DNA from 2 places in the Trinickia sp. genome. Region 2 is predicted to be linked to the other one. Evidence: riboswitches for the same ligand, from Rfam matches in the RefSeq annotation. Region 2 holds a riboswitch; the other holds the start of a gene.
What was found. A riboswitch is a leader RNA that binds a small molecule or an ion and turns the genes downstream of it on or off. The one in region 2 is predicted to bind ZMP and ZTP.
Positions count from the first base shown of each region.

Region 1: linked by a shared signal. The riboswitch ahead of ACO1XS_RS17770 (LysE family translocator) and the one ahead of glyA (serine hydroxymethyltransferase) in region 2 are both predicted to bind ZMP and ZTP.

Region 1 covers NZ_JBMRBK010000063.1:177,661-185,261, reverse strand. The annotation lists gene ACO1XS_RS17785 (nuclear transport factor 2 family protein) at 1-24, shown strand, start outside; gene ACO1XS_RS17780 (DUF899 family protein) at 203-943, shown strand; gene ACO1XS_RS17775 (hypothetical protein) at 991-1,908, opposite strand; gene ACO1XS_RS17770 (LysE family translocator) at 2,020-2,652, opposite strand; ZMP/ZTP riboswitch at 2,680-2,777, opposite strand; gene ACO1XS_RS17765 (phytoene/squalene synthase family protein) at 2,786-3,874, opposite strand; gene ACO1XS_RS17760 (DMT family transporter) at 3,975-4,880, opposite strand; gene iaaH (indoleacetamide hydrolase) at 5,550-7,004, shown strand; gene ACO1XS_RS17750 (MFS transporter) at 7,109-7,601, shown strand, end outside.
Region 2 covers NZ_JBMRBK010000020.1:75,611-83,211, forward strand. The annotation lists gene ACO1XS_RS03770 (GspH/FimT family pseudopilin) at 1-386, opposite strand, end outside; gene nrdR (transcriptional regulator NrdR) at 548-1,027, opposite strand; gene glyA (serine hydroxymethyltransferase) at 1,034-2,281, opposite strand; ZMP/ZTP riboswitch at 2,453-2,552, opposite strand; gene ACO1XS_RS03785 (SDR family NAD(P)-dependent oxidoreductase) at 2,855-3,601, shown strand; gene ybgC (tol-pal system-associated acyl-CoA thioesterase) at 3,727-4,197, shown strand; gene tolQ (protein TolQ) at 4,356-5,033, shown strand; gene tolR (protein TolR) at 5,044-5,493, shown strand; gene tolA (cell envelope integrity protein TolA) at 5,490-6,488, shown strand; gene tolB (Tol-Pal system beta propeller repeat protein TolB) at 6,598-7,601, shown strand, end outside.

The DNA.
Region 1 (7,601 bases), on a different contig from region 2:
TCGCTCGGCGGCAGCTTTTCGTAAGCGCCACCAGCCTCGTGTGACGAGCGGGCGCGAAAAATGCAAACACGGAAAACTCATGGCGATGTGTCGATTCTGGCGAGGCTCGTTCGTCGTCGAAAAGGGGGGAGCCGATGCCGAGGCGAGTCATCGATACCGGCGCTCCGCCCCCGTTCGTTCGGCACTCCTGAGGAGACGCTCCATGAATCAAGCAGACACATCCACACCCGCATTGAAGCCCGCCACACTCCTTGCTCAATCGAAGTACCGCTTTCCCGGCGAAAGCGAGGCATACCGCAAAGCCCGCAATGCACTGCTCGAACAGGAAATCGAATTGCGGCGCCAGATCGAGCGCGTCGCGGCGATGCGCCGCGCGTTGCCGCTCGGCGGCGCCGTGCCGCAGGACTATCGCTTTCAAGGCGAGCACGGCTCGACAACGCTGTCCGACATGTTCGGCAAGCACGATACGCTCGTCATCTATAACTGGATGTTCGGCCCACGGCGCGAGCGTCCGTGTCCGATGTGTACCTCATTTCTGAGCGCGCTCGACGGCGAGGCGCGCGACATCGAGCAGCGAGTCGCGTTGACCGTCGTCGCGCGATCGCCGATAGACCGGCTCATCGCATTCAAGAAGGAAAGAGGTTGGCGCTACCTGCGGCTATTCTCGTCCGGCGAGAATACCTTCAATCTCGACTACGCACATGAAGACCCGGAAACGGGCGACAATCCCGCGATCAATGTGTTCGTTCGCCGCAACGGCACGGTTCATCACTTCTATGCGGGTGAAATGGGGCCCGAGACGGCCGATCCCGGGCAAGATCCGCGCGGCGCGCCCGATCTGATGCCGCTTTGGACCATTCTCGATCTGACGCCGGGCGGGCGCGGCACCGACTGGTATCCGAAGCTCGATTATCCGGATGCGAATCAGGCGACGCTTCGTTGAACGTGATACCGGGTGGTTCCCGGCGCGAACCGGCAGCCCGGCACGTCTTAATCGTCAAGGCCGCTCGAGGCTGTCGTGCGCTGCTCCGGAGTCAGCTCTTCATCTTCGACCGCATGCCGCAATGCGGCGAGCGTGGCCTCCCGTTCGACGCGAATGGCATGGGAATTCAGCGAAAGACTCGCGAGGATGTGGACGTATTCGCCCGAGCCGATCTCGCTCTTGCTCTCGGGCGCTGCCTTATGCTCCTCCCAGAGCCCTTGGGCCGCCCGCAACACCGCTCGATATACATCGGTTCGCTCGGCATCATCCTCCACCGATGACGTCGCTTCGGCCATTTCGGCTAATGGCTCAACGCGGTGAGGCTTGAATTCCACTGCGCCGATAGCGTTCAGAACGAGCATCGATGCTTGGAAGCGCTCGTCAGCGGGAAACTCGTCCGCCGATATTCGCATCGCTAAAGTGGAAAGCGGTTTCGGGCGCTCGCGTCCCGGGATCTCTCGACCGCCGGTCACGCGTGGCATCACGTTGCGAAGGTTAACCTCAGGTAGCGGCGGTGGTCCTCCCACTCCCTCTAGCGCCAGTACCGCTTTCACCTCAGCCAGATTGCGGACGCCGCGGGCACGCGCGTCGACTTGCTCGCTTTGCTCGTATGCGATCCGTAGCCGATCCGGTAGCCAATCGTTGTTCAGCACTCGCAAAGTGGTGATTTTGCCCGCTCGGTCGAGGAACGAGGCCAAGTCGGCCCTAAACTCGTCGCCCGGGTCCTCGGACGACGATGCCGGCGGTGTCGAAGCGCTTGCTGCCGCACCCGGTAAGCCGCTAAGGCGCGGATCGATAGACCCTCTCGGCTTGGCAGCATGCGGAGGCTGCGCGGCATCGCCCCCCGCTTTGTCAGCGCCCTCGCCGCCTTCACCATCGATCGGCTCCGGCAGCCCGCCGCCTATTTTCCCAGGACCTTCAACCATATCGCTCACCATTCAAAACGAGTACGGTCGAAGTCTAGGGTGACACAGCGTGCGCTACAGCCGCCGTCCGAAGCGGCATGCCATGAAACGCATTTTCGAGCGATTCCCCCTTCAGCGCCGCGCTTCCGTCGCCATTCTGACCGCGAGCCCCGCCAGTACCGTGCCCATGAGCCACCGCTGAGCGACGAGCCAGAGGGGCCTTCCGGCCAAAAAGCGAGCAATGGTGCCAGCAGATAGAGCGACGACCGAGTTGACAGTCAGGCTCGCCACGATCTGGAGGGAGCCAAGCGCGAGCGACTGCGCGAGGAAGTGGCCGTGTTGCGGATCGATGAATTGCGGCAGCAACGACAGGTAGAGCACCGCAATCTTCGGATTGAGCATGTTGGTCAAAAAGCCCATGACGAAGAGCTTGCGCGGACTATCGGCCGGCAGATCGCGGACTTGGAACGGCGAGCGGCCGCCCGGCTTGAGCGCCTGCCATGCAAGGTAGCCCAGATAAAGCGCGCCGCCGAAGCGCAGCAGATCGTAGGCAAGCGGCACCGCGATCAGCAAGGCCGTAATGCCGCATGCCGTGGCAACCATATACAAGACGAAGCCAAGTGCGACGCCGCCCAGTGAGACCAGGCCGGCGGCGCTGCCCTGACAGATGGAACGGGAGACGATATAGACCATATTCGGGCCGGGCGTCAGCGCCATGCCGAGCGCGACGAGGCCAAAAGCGAGCAACGAACTGGACGTGGGCATTGCATCACTCCTCGGAGAAGGAAAGAAGGACGACGCCCAGGCGCGCGGCAATGCACCCGCTTCACGGGCACTGTCCGCGTTTCCCGATGGTGGTCCATCTCCAGGCGCCAGTCGCGCGGACTCGGCGATTATTTCACGATCGAGCGGTACTCGCTTGCCCGCCAACACGGCCACCGATGCGCGCTTCGATCGTGCCGATGAGCCGTTCCGCCCAAGCGTTCAAGGTCCGTGTCGACATGACGACCATGCTCGATTTCGCAACGATGCCGTACACGCGCGAACGGCCGATCTTCGAGACGCATGCCGGATCGAGCCATCGGTCGTTGTCGACAAGCAGCGCAAGCGTCTCGAGGCCGATCAGAATCGGCCAGATGCAGGCCAGACGCAAACGGACCGAGCGCGCAGGAATCGCGAACGTATAGGCCAGCGCATCGCGGTACAGTTCGAGCGTCTTGCCGACCAGTTCGAACAGGAGCGGCCGGGCGCGCGACGAGGCATCGGGGGCGAGCAAGTCTTGCGGCGTCAATGCGAAACGCTCGAGCATCCGCTCAGGCAGGTAGCAGCGCCCGATACGCACATCCTTCGCGCAATCGCGCAGCACGTTCGTCATCTGCAACGCCTTGCCGAATCGGACGCCGTGCTCGATCATCGTCGCGGCCGCCTCTTTGAGCGTGCCGGGTAGATGCGAGTAGGTCATTTTGGTCCAGAATTCGCCGACGCAGCCCGCCACGAGATAGGTGTAGCGGTCCAGATCGTCGAGCGTCGCGAGCGCGCCGAGCTGGCCCGAACGTTCGTCAGGGAAGGTGCGCAGATCGAACTCCATGCCCATCGTCAGCGTAGTCACGATCTCGCGCACCGCGTCCCGGTCTGCCGTATCCAACTGCGTCAAGGCGTCGAATGCGCCACCGAGCGATTCGAGCAGCAATTTTTCGTCGGCATGCCCTTGCTGGCTCGCCACGTCATCCCTGAGGCGACGCACGAGCGAGCCATCGTCGGGCGGCGCGCCATTCACGCTGGCACGCAATGCAAGCAAGAGCTCGAGCCGCTGCGCCGGGTCGATCAGCGATGTATCCGCGATCGTATCGGCCGCGCGCGCGAGCAGATAGGCGAGCGCAATGGGGTCGCGCATACCGGCGGGCAAAATGCGCAGCGTCAGGTAAAACGAGCGTGAAACGCTCTTCAATAGCGGACCGAGTAAAAAGGCCCGGACGGATTCGGACATAGAGGGAATCGGATGTATTCGGATCGATGCAACGCTGCCGCATTGTATCCGGCCACCCGATTCCGCCCGCTTGCGCTGAACCGGTTCAACCCACGAGACACTAGCCGCGCGGCTCACGCGTCATCTCGCGAGGCGCGCTGTGCACCTTCTCCTTGTTGCGAAGCGTCAGGGCCAGCCCGGTGAGAATCAAGATCATTCCGATGACGTCTCTCGGCTGCAGCGCGTGGCCGAAGCACAGGTAGTCCATCAGCGCCGTAATGACGGGCACGAGATAGAAAAGGCTGGTCACATTGACCAGATTGCCGCGGCGCACGAGCCGATAGAACAGCAATTGGGCAAGCACCGAGATGACAATCCCGAGCCAGAGTACGGAGACGGCGAGCGGTGCGTCCAGCCGTAACCCGTTCCATTCGGCAACCCCGAGAGGCAGCGAAAGCAGCAAGCCTACGAAGTTCTGCAAGGGCAGCACGTCCATCGGTTCCTGCACGATGCGCTTTTGCATGATCGCCCCCGCCGTAATGCTCGCAAGTGCGGCGAGGGCGAGCGCGAGTCCTTCGGTCGTCGAAGGATTCAACGCCGATGCGCCGCGAAACACGATCGACGCAAGGCCCAGCATCGCCATGAAAAGACCGGCCATCCGCATCGCCGAAAAACGTCGCTCGGTGACAACGAGCGTGGCAATCGGCTGTGCGCCGAGAATGGCCGCCAATAGCCCGGGCGTCAGTCCTCGCTCGAGCGAAAGGAAGTAGCAGATCGAATAGCCGCCCATCATCAGCGCGCCGGTGGCGGCGACATGGACGCGCGTGCCGCGCGCCGGCAACCAACGATGCCGCCATGCACCGATGAGCGCAAGCATGATCGTCGCAAGCGCAAAGCGCATCGTCAGAAACGTCGAGGCGCTCGCATGCGTCACCCCGATTTCCGCAAAAATGGCGCCACTGCTCCACAGCAGAATAAAAAGCGCAGTCGCACCATAGGCCGCCAAAGCGGTTTTGAACCAAGCCATGAGTTCACCTGCCAGTCGAATTCGTTGAACTGGCAGACCGGCACACGTCGACGGACACGCGCACGCATCCGCACGCGCGTACTCGCGCACCCGCATGTGCGCCCTTTGGCGCAGCTACGCGGGCCGAACGGCCGGTCTGCAGGAGAAAACGAAGTGTCGGCGCTTAGCCGAGCACCGCCGTGTGTGGCGGTGCAAGCGCTGCGACGACCCGCCCGAACGGGGGCGGCGAGGCGACAGGAGGAGGAAACGCAATGAGACAGCAGCGGCGCGCAGCATCGAGCGATGTCTCGATGCCGCCAACGGCGAAACGCGAACGCGCTGCACTTTTCATGAGGAAAACGGGTTGTGGGGCTGCCGTTGAATGAATGACGCAGGTTTGAAGACTACTCGCAACGGCCCGGGCGTGCAATCGGAGCACCGGCGTCGGTTTGCGGGGACCTGAGCAGCCGTCCGATACACCGGTTGATATATTGACTGAATAGTCATAATATCAAGCAAGGTATCGACGCGTGATCGGCGGCGACGCAGGCAAAGCTCGGGGCCGCTACTATTACTGGCTGACACGTTATTCAGCTTTTCGCGCTCGATGCACATCGCGGCCGGCTGCAACGCCGCTATTTATTGACCATTCATTCATAAATAAGCACCCGCCGAATCAGGAGATACCGCATGACCTCATCGACCATCGCGCAACCCTGGGCATTGGACGCACGGCAAGCTGTCCAAGCGATACGATCGGGGCGGCTGAAAGCCGTCGACTATGTAACGGCACTGCTCGCGCGTGCCGACACTTACAGCTCGCTTCACGCGTTCATCACCCTCGAAACGGAAAGCGCCATTGCGGCTGCTTCGCGAATCGACGCCCTCACCGGCAACGAGCGCGCGCGCTACCCGCTCGCCGGCTTGCCGATTGCCGTCAAAGCCAACATCAACGTCAAGGGCACGCGGACTTGCGCCGGCACACCGGCGCTCGCAGGTTTTGTCGCACCCACCACCGCGCCGACCGTGACACGGCTCGTCGAGGCCGGCGCCATCGTGCTCGGAAAAGCGAATATGCACGAGCTGGCTGTCGGCATCACGAGCACGAACCTCGCTGCGCACGCCGGGCCGGTTCGCAACCCCTACGATCGCTCGAAGATACCCGGCGGCTCATCCGGCGGCACGGCCGCGGCGCTCGCCGCGCGCATCGTGCCCGCCGGGCTAGGGACGGACACAGGCGGCTCGACGCGCATTCCCGCGGCACTCACCGGTACAGCCGGCTTGCGGCCCTCGGTCGGAAACGGCGGGGCCGAGCGTCGCTACCGCAACGAACACGATGTCGTGCCGATCAGCCATACGCGCGATACGGTCGGCCCGATGGCGCGCACCGCAGCGGACCTCGCCTTCATCGACGGCATCGCGACCGGCGATACCGCGCTGCCCGCAATCGAGCTCACGCGTTTGCGTATCGGCCTGCCGCGCGATTGCTGGCGGCAACTCGACAGTGCAGTCGAAGCGATTGCCCATGCGGCGCGCGAGCGCCTCGAAAAAGCTGGTGTGACGTTGGTCGATGTCGAGCTGACAGAAATCATGTCGATTTGCGAGCGCATCAGCCTGCCCATCGCGTTTGCCGAGCTCGGCGACGATGTGCCCGCGTGGCTCGCCGCAAACGGCGCCCCGGTGCGAACGCTCGGCGCGTTGGCCGAGCGCATTGCGAGCCCCGATGTCAGGCGCATCTATGAGGCGACGCTTGCCGGCACCTACGCCGAGGCGTACCCGCATGCGATTCAAGTCTTGCGCCCCGAGCTGCAACGACGCTACGCATCGATATTCGATACGGCGGGCCTCGATGCGCTGCTCTTTCCGACTACGCCGCTACCCGCAGTCGACATCGACGACATCGAAGGCTCCGCCGTCGTCACGATCGGCAACGGCGAGCCCATCGACGAAATGGCCGCCTACTTGCGCCATACCGATCCGGCGAGCATCGCCGGCATTCCCGGTCTGTCGATTCCCGCAGGCCTGACACCGTCGGGCCTGCCTGTCGGCATCGAGATCGACGGTCCGCTCGGTAGCGATCGCAGGCTGCTCGCCATCGGCATTGCATTCGAATCGGTGCTGGGCGCGCTGCCACCCCCCTTTTGACTCGAGCGGCGCGACAAGCGACGAATGGCGAACGGCGAACGCGCGCAACGCGTCTCATGTGTCCTTCGATGCGAGCGTTCGCCTCTTTTTTGAGGCCTCGTACCATGATCAGATCCGACTCCCTTCGCACGACGACTCGTTCGACGCCACCTTCGGCAGGAAAGGAGGCAGCCGCCCAAATCGATTCCCGTGGCGACACGGCCTATGGCACGCGATCGAGCGCCGCTGCGTTGGTCGTGCTGCTGACGGGCGCGTTTCTCTCGCCGCTCGATTACTTCATCGTCAATCTTGCATTGCCCGCTATTCGCAGCGGCCTGGGCGCAAGCAGTGCCGAGCTTCAATTGATCGTCTCGGCCTACACCTCCGCCTTTGCGGTGCTGCTCGTCACAGGTGGGCGGCTTGGCGATCGCTTCGGCCGCAAACGCCTCTTCATGGGCGGCATGACAGGTTTTCTCGTTGCTTCGCTGTTATGCGCCCTGGCACCGAGCGGCGCGTTTCTCGTCTCGGCGCGCATCATGCAGGGCGCCTCGGCGGCCATGCTCGTGCCGCAAATCCTCGCGACCATCCGCAGCGCCTTTCCGAAAGAGCAGCAGACGG
Region 2 (7,601 bases):
GCCGGAACATGCGTGCGCAATACCCGCTGTCCGTAACCGGTTTCAAGCGCGACGACCCAACCCGTCGCCCAATCGACGGGAACACGGTCCCGGCCGAAGTCATATCCGCCGTTATGGACGCATCGTCCATAACCATCAGTGCGGCAAATCACGACCGGCAAACCGATACGAACCGCTTCGCTGCGCGCGTACGACATGCTCGCCAGCAATATGCGCATGCTCGCTTCGACGCGCTGGCGTTGCTGCCAGGTGGCAAACGACGGTATCGCCAGCGTCGCGAGCAACAGCATCACGGCGCAGACGATCAGCGTTTCGACGAATGTGAATCCGCGCGCGTGCCGCGCACGTCGGCGCTCAATGCCTGCCCCGCTTGCACCGAACCGCATTCCCAGCTCCGTTGTCCGTTGTTCGATTCGATCAATCTAGCGGACGTGCACGTACAGCACCATCGTCCGTTCGGCCGAGTGGCGAGCAGGTATCGACGCGCCGACAATGGCGCGTCACGTCAATATGCAAGGGAAGGAAAACGATGAAACGACGAGACCGATCAACGCTTGCGCGACGGTTTGGCGGGAGCGGCGCGACGAAACTCTTCGATGACGTCCTCGAATTCGGATACATCCTCGAAGCGCCGGTAGACCGATGCAAAGCGAACGTAAGCGATGGTATCGAGCTGACGCAGCTCGTTCATCACGAGCTCGCCAAGGCGCTCGCTGCGCACTTCGCGTTCGCCGCTGCCCAGCAATTGATACTCGATGCGGGCAACCGCCGCGTCGATCGCGTCCGCCGCAACGGGGCGCTTTCTAAGCGCCAGTTGCATGCTCGCGACGATCTTGCGGCGATCGAATTCGGTGCGGCTGCCATTCTTTTTCACCACCGCCGGCAACATGAGCTCGACTCGCTCGTACGTCGTGAAACGCTTGTCGCAGGCCGGACACCGGCGGGGGCGCCGAATCGCGGCGCCGTCCTCGGATACGCGCGAATCGACGACCTGGGTATCCTCGTGCCGGCAAAAGGGGCAGCGCATGGTGGCTCAGCGATAAACCGGGAAGCGCTTGGTGAGTTCGGCAACCTGCGCGCGCACGCGCTCGATCGTCCCCGCGTCTTCCGGGTTCTCGAGCACGTCGGCAATCAGATTCCCCACTTGCTCCGCTTCTTGCGCACCGAAGCCACGCGTCGTCATGGCGGGCGAACCGAGGCGGATCCCGCTCGTGACGAACGGCTTTTCCGGATCGTTCGGAATCGCGTTCTTGTTGACGGTGATATGCGCCGCGCCCAGCGCGGCTTCGGCCGCCTTGCCGGTGATGTTCTTCGCGCGCAGGTCGACCAGCATCACGTGGCTTTCCGTACGGCCCGACACGATGCGCAAGCCGCGCTTGACGAGCGTCTCGGCCAGCACGCGCGCATTATCGACCACGCGCTGCTGGTAGGCCTTGAACTCAGGCGAGAGCGCCTCCTTGAATGCGACAGCCTTCGCGGCGATCACATGCATGAGCGGGCCGCCCTGAATGCCGGGGAAGATGGCCGAATTGATCTGCTTCTCGTATTCGGCCTTCATCAGGATCACGCCGCCGCGCGGGCCGCGCAGGCTCTTGTGGGTCGTCGTCGTGACGAAATCGGCATGGGGAACCGGATTGGGATACACACCGGCGGCGATGAGCCCCGCATAGTGCGCCATATCCACCATCAAATACGCGCCGACCGATTTCGCGATCTTCGCGAGGCGCTCGAAGTCGATCTTCAGCGCGAACGCCGATGCGCCCGCAACGATCAGCTTCGGCTTGTGCTCCTCGGCAAGCTTGGCCGCGGCGTCGTAGTCGATGTCTTCCGCCTCGTTCAAGCCGTAGCTGACCACATTGAACCATTTGCCGGACATGTTGACCGGCGAGCCATGCGTCAGGTGACCGCCTTCGGCGAGGCTCATGCCCATGATCGTATCGCCCGGCTTGAGCATCGCGAAAAAGACACCCTGATTCGCCTGCGAGCCGGAGTTCGGCTGCACGTTCGCGGCCTCGGCGCCGAAGATCGCCTTCACGCGCTCGATGGCCAGCCGCTCGACGATGTCGACGTATTCGCAGCCACCGTAATAGCGCTTGCCCGGATAGCCTTCGGCGTATTTGTTGGTGAGCTGCGAGCCCTGGGCGGCCATCACGGCCGGGCTCGTGTAGTTTTCCGATGCGATCAGTTCGATGTGTTCTTCCTGACGGCGGTTTTCCTGTTCGATCGCTTGCCAGATCTCGGGATCGATGGCGGCAATGGTGCTTTGGGCTCTGTCAAACATACGGATTCCGTTGAAGGTTTACAGGTTGGCCGAAATGCGCGGAATGCATACGAACGTACGCTTGCACTGGATGGCGGAGGGGCCGGCACTGGCGTGGCGGAAAATTCGAATGATCGAAGCTCCGTTGCACCCGCGGGGCAACCGCCGCTGCGCAAGCGAACGCGCGCGGTTTTCGGCTGCCCAGGCGAACGGCAAAACGGCACCTTGCGCTTCACGGTGGGTCGCTCCACCTTGACCCCGGAGGGTGCTATCGCCAGTTACGCAAGGGTTGAGCGCGTTAGTGTACTGGCAGCGCAACCAATAGGCAATTGGCCGGCCACAGTGCCAGCACGGCCGCATCGCGGCGGGCTTGCGCGTACCGCTTACCGCGCCAACCCGCCCGCGAAAGGTACCCGGAGCCCTCGGCGCGCGCCCGCCACTCCACCGAAAGCATTTCGAAAGAATTGGAAGCCTTCATACCGCGACCGGGATACGGCGGGTATCATCGGCCCGTTCCGTTTTTCGCCTTCGGTAGTTCTTGCTTATGCCGGCAAGGCCATGAGGCCTGCCGGGTTCGACCAGCCAGGAGCAGCAATGATCGTTTTAGTCACGGGCGCATCCGCCGGCTTCGGCGCCGCCATCGCTCGCAGTTTCGTCAATGGCGGCCACCGCGTGATCGCCACCGCTCGCCGCCTCGATCGCCTGGAGGCGCTCGCCGAGGAGCTTGGACCGGCACTTTTGCCGCTCGAGCTCGACGTGTGCGACCGCGCCGCCGTACAAGCGTTGCCGGGGCGGCTGCCCGAGGCGTTCGCGTCCGTGGACGTGCTCGTCAACAATGCGGGGCTCGCCCTTGGACTGGAACCCGCACAGCGGGCCGATCTCGACGATTGGTCCCGGATGATCGAGACGAACTGCACCGGCCTCGCCGCCGTCACGCATGCTCTGCTGCCAGGAATGGTCGAGCGCAATCGCGGCCATATATTCAACCTCGGCTCGACGGCGGGCAGCTACCCGTATTCGGGCGGCAACGTCTACGGGGCAACGAAGGCTTTCGTGCACCAGTTCAGCCTGAATCTGCGCGCCGACCTCTCGGGTACGGCCGTACGCGTCACCTGCGTGGAGCCGGGGCTCTGCGGCGGCACGGAGTTTTCGAACGTGCGTTTCAAGGGAGACGACACCAAGGCAGCCGGCCTCTACCGCGGTGTAACGCCGCTTTCGCCGCAAGACATCGCCGATTCGATCTACTGGATCGCCACGCTGCCCGCCCACATGAACGTCAATACGATCGAGCTGATGCCGGTGGCGCAATCGTTCGCGGGCTTGTCGATCCATCGTGGCTGAAACCGCTCGGCAACGCCCGCGCTCCGAGCGCGTAGGCATGGCCGGACGACCGTATCCGGTGCCCTGCGTCCCGCGCTCGACATGTAATTTCGAGATGGTCGTACGGGTTCCGGTAAAATGCGCCCATGAATATGCCTAGCAGTCGCCCAGCAACGGGCCGCGGCTTTTTATGGCCGCTGCGCGTGTATTACGAAGATACGGATGCGGGCGGCATCGTCTTTTACGCGAACTACCTTAAGTTCTTCGAGCGCGCGAGAACCGAATGGCTCCGCGCGTGCGGCATCGAACAAGGCCGCCTCGACCGGGAGATCGGGATCGTCTTCGTCGTACGCGGCACGGCGCTCGACTATCGAGCGCCCGCGCGTCTGGACGATCTGCTGACGATCGAGAGCCACATCGAGCGGCTTGGTCGCGCGAGTGTCGATTTCGTGCAACACGCGTGGTGCGACGATCGCCTGCTTGCCACCGGCGAGATTCGCGTCGCCTGCGTCGAGCGCGCCACGTTCAAACCCGCGCCCATTCCACCCGACGTGCTCGCAGCGCTGCGGCGAGGCCCCGGCGTCGTGCACGCCGGAATGTCAACGGCCGATGCATGAACACCGTTGAGAGTTCGTCAGTGGCCTTGTATTGTCCGCATCGTTACCCATTGGAGCCCGGCTGCGCGTGCCGCCGAGCTTTCAGGTTGCCGACTGGGACCGCTTCGGCGGCTTACCGCCCGTGACGGCCGCCCTTCGGATGCAAAAGCAAAATATCTATGAACAACGCACAAGATCTGTCGATTATTTCTCTTGTCCTCAACGCGAGCGTCCTCGCGCAGGCCGTCATGGGGCTCTTGCTGCTGCTGTCCCTGATGTCCTGGACGTTTATCTTCCGCAAGTGGTTTGCCATTCGGCGCGCCCGCGCGCAAACTGAACAGTTCGAACGCGACTTCTGGTCGGGCGGCGATCTGCAAGCGCTCTATCAGAGCGCGGCAAACAACCGCCATACGATCGGCGCGCTCGAGAGAATTTTCGAATCGGGCATGCGTGAATTCTTGAAAGGCAAGGAAAAGCGCCTGAACGATCCCGGCGCAATCCTGGATGGCGCGAGGCGTGCCATGCGCGCAGCGTTTCAGCGTGAAATGGACGCACTCGAAGCCAATCTCGCGTTCTTGGCATCGGTCGGCTCGGTGAGCCCATATATCGGCTTGTTCGGTACCGTATGGGGGATCATGAACGCCTTCCGCGGTCTCGCGAACGTGCAACAGGCAACGCTCGCAAACGTCGCGCCGGGGATCGCCGAGGCGCTGACGGCGACGGCGATCGGCCTTTTCGCCGCTATCCCGGCCGTGGTGGCATACAACCGTTACGCGCACGACATCGATCGCCTCGCGATCCGCTTCGAAACGTTCATCGAAGAATTCTCGAATATCTTGCAGCGCCAGGCGCATTAAGGAGCACGCGATGGCCGGCTCGACCAATCGTTCGTCCATGCGCGGCAGCCGCTCCCGCCGCGCGATGTCTGACATCAACGTCGTCCCTTACATCGACGTGATGCTCGTGCTGCTCGTGATCTTCATGGTCACGGCGCCGCTCGTCGCACCGTCGATCGTCAATCTGCCCACGGTGGGCGGTGCCGCACCGCAACAACAAACACCGCCCGTCGTGGTGAATATCGGCGCGGACGGCAAGATGAGCGTTCGTTACAAGGACGACGCGGGCGCGACGCAACAGGAACAGATGACCCGTGCGGAGCTGACCGGCTTCGTGACCGAGCGCGAAACCTCGCACCCCGATCAGCCGGTGGTCATTGCCGCTGACAAGACGGTCAAGTACGAAGCCGTGATGCAGGTCATGTCGGATTTGAAGGCGCGCGGCGTCAAGCGCGTTGGGCTGCTCGTTAAATCGCAATGAAACCCGGCAAGTCGGATTCTTTCCCCCCGCAACCGCCCCGCGAACGCGGGACGACGCGCGCGTTCACGCTCGCGCTCTTGATGCACGTGTTGCTCGGGTTGTTCCTCTATCACGGCATTCATTGGCAAAACAGCACGCCTGCGGGGGCTGAAGCCGAGTTGTGGACCGATATTCCGCAGCAGCAGACGCCGCCCCCGCCGGCCCCGCCCGTGCGTGTAGCGCCGCCTGCTCCGCCGGTCCCGGACGAGCAGGCCGACATCGCGCTGCAGCAGAAAAAACGCCAGCAGCAGGAAGCCGCCGCGCGAGCGGCGTTGCTCGAGCAGCAGGAACGTCAGCGGCAACTCGCCGAGCAAGAGGCACAGGCGAAACGGCAGCGCGAGCTCCAGCAGCAGGCCGAGCTGGCCGCGCAAAAGGCCGCGGCCGACAAACTCAAAAAGCAGCAGGCAGAGAAGCTTCGCCAGCAGCAATTGGCCGAGCAGCAAAAGCAGGAGCAACAAAAGCAACAGAAGGAAGAGGAACTCAAGCAGCAGCAGCTCGACGCGCAAAAGAAGGCGGAGGCCGAGAAAGCGGCGAAGGCCAAGGCCCTGGCGCAGCAGCAGGCGAAACAAAAACAGCAGCTCGACCAGGAGCGCCGCGCGCGGCTCGCGCAGTTGCAAGGCCTCGCCGGTGAAAGCTCGAGCGGCAACGGGCTCGCCAAGGGCGGCACCGGAACGGGCTCGGGCGGCACAGCCGCCTCGCCCGGATACGCGGACAAAGTGCGCAGGCGCGTGGCGCCGAACGTTCATTGGCCGCCGGACAACTCGCTCGAAACCCTGATCGCCGTGCGTTGCGCGCCGACGGGCACCCTGCTGTCGGCAACGATCCAGCACAGCAGCGGCAACCCGGCATTCGACGACGCCGCACTGCGTGCGGTACGGGAGTCCGATCCAATGCCGCTCGATACCAATGGGCAGGCGCCGGCGAGCTTTTCCATCAAGGTAAGGCCACCGCAATAACGAACGCCGCGGGGTGGCAAAGTCGGTGCGATGGACCGGAAGCGGGAACGAAAGATGCACTCGACGGTCTCTTTGCAGTTGTGACAACTTGTTTTTTGGGATTTCTCGCATGAGTTTGATGACGAAGCTAGGCTTGAAGACATGGGTGGCGTCGTGCCTGATCGCTGCATGTGGTGCCGCGAACGCGGAGCTGACCGTCGTCGTGACGGGCACCGGTTCGGCGCAACTTCCGATCGCAACGGCGAATTTCGCGAATGAAACCAGCGCACCGCAGCAGATCAGCGCGATCGTGCGCGAGGATCTGAAACGCAGCGGCAAGTTCACGAATATCGATGCGGGCAGCGCCCCCGTCTCCGAGACCGATTCGGTCGATCTTGGCGGTTGGAAGGCAAAAGGCGCCGATGCGTTCGTCGCGGGCAGCGTGACGCGCGCCGCGAACGGCACGTATGAAGTGCGTTTCAAGCTGTACGACACGGCCAAGCAGCAAAACCTCGGCGGCCTGTCGCTGACCACCCCGGAAAGCGGTCTGCGCATGACTGCGCACAAGATCGCCGATTACATCTATCAGAAGCTGCTCGGCACGCGCGGCGTCTTTGCGACGCGGCTTTCCTATGTCGTCAAGAGCGGCAACCGCTACTTGTTGCAGGTCTCGGATTCCGACGGTCAAGACGTGCATGTCGCGCTGTCGAGCCCTGAACCGATCATCTCGCCGGCGTGGTCGCCTGACGGCACGAAGGTGGCCTACGTATCGTTCGAAAAGCGCAAGCCGATCGTGTATGTCCACGATTTGCCGACGGGCAGGCGCGTCATCATCTCGGACCAGAAGGGCAACAACAGTGCGCCCGCGTGGTCGCCGGACGGCCGCACGCTGGCGGTCGCGCTCTCGCGAACCGGCAACACGCAGATCTTCGCAGTCAACGCGGACGGCAGCGGCTTGCGGCGCCTTTCGCAGAGCGGCTCGATCGATACCGAACCGGCCTACTCGCCCGATGGGCAATGGATCTACTTCACGAGCGACCGAGGCGGCCAGCCGCAGATCTACCGGATGCCCGCGCAAGGCGAGCAAGCGGGCGCGGCGCAGCGCGTGACTTTTACGGGTAGTTACAACACAAG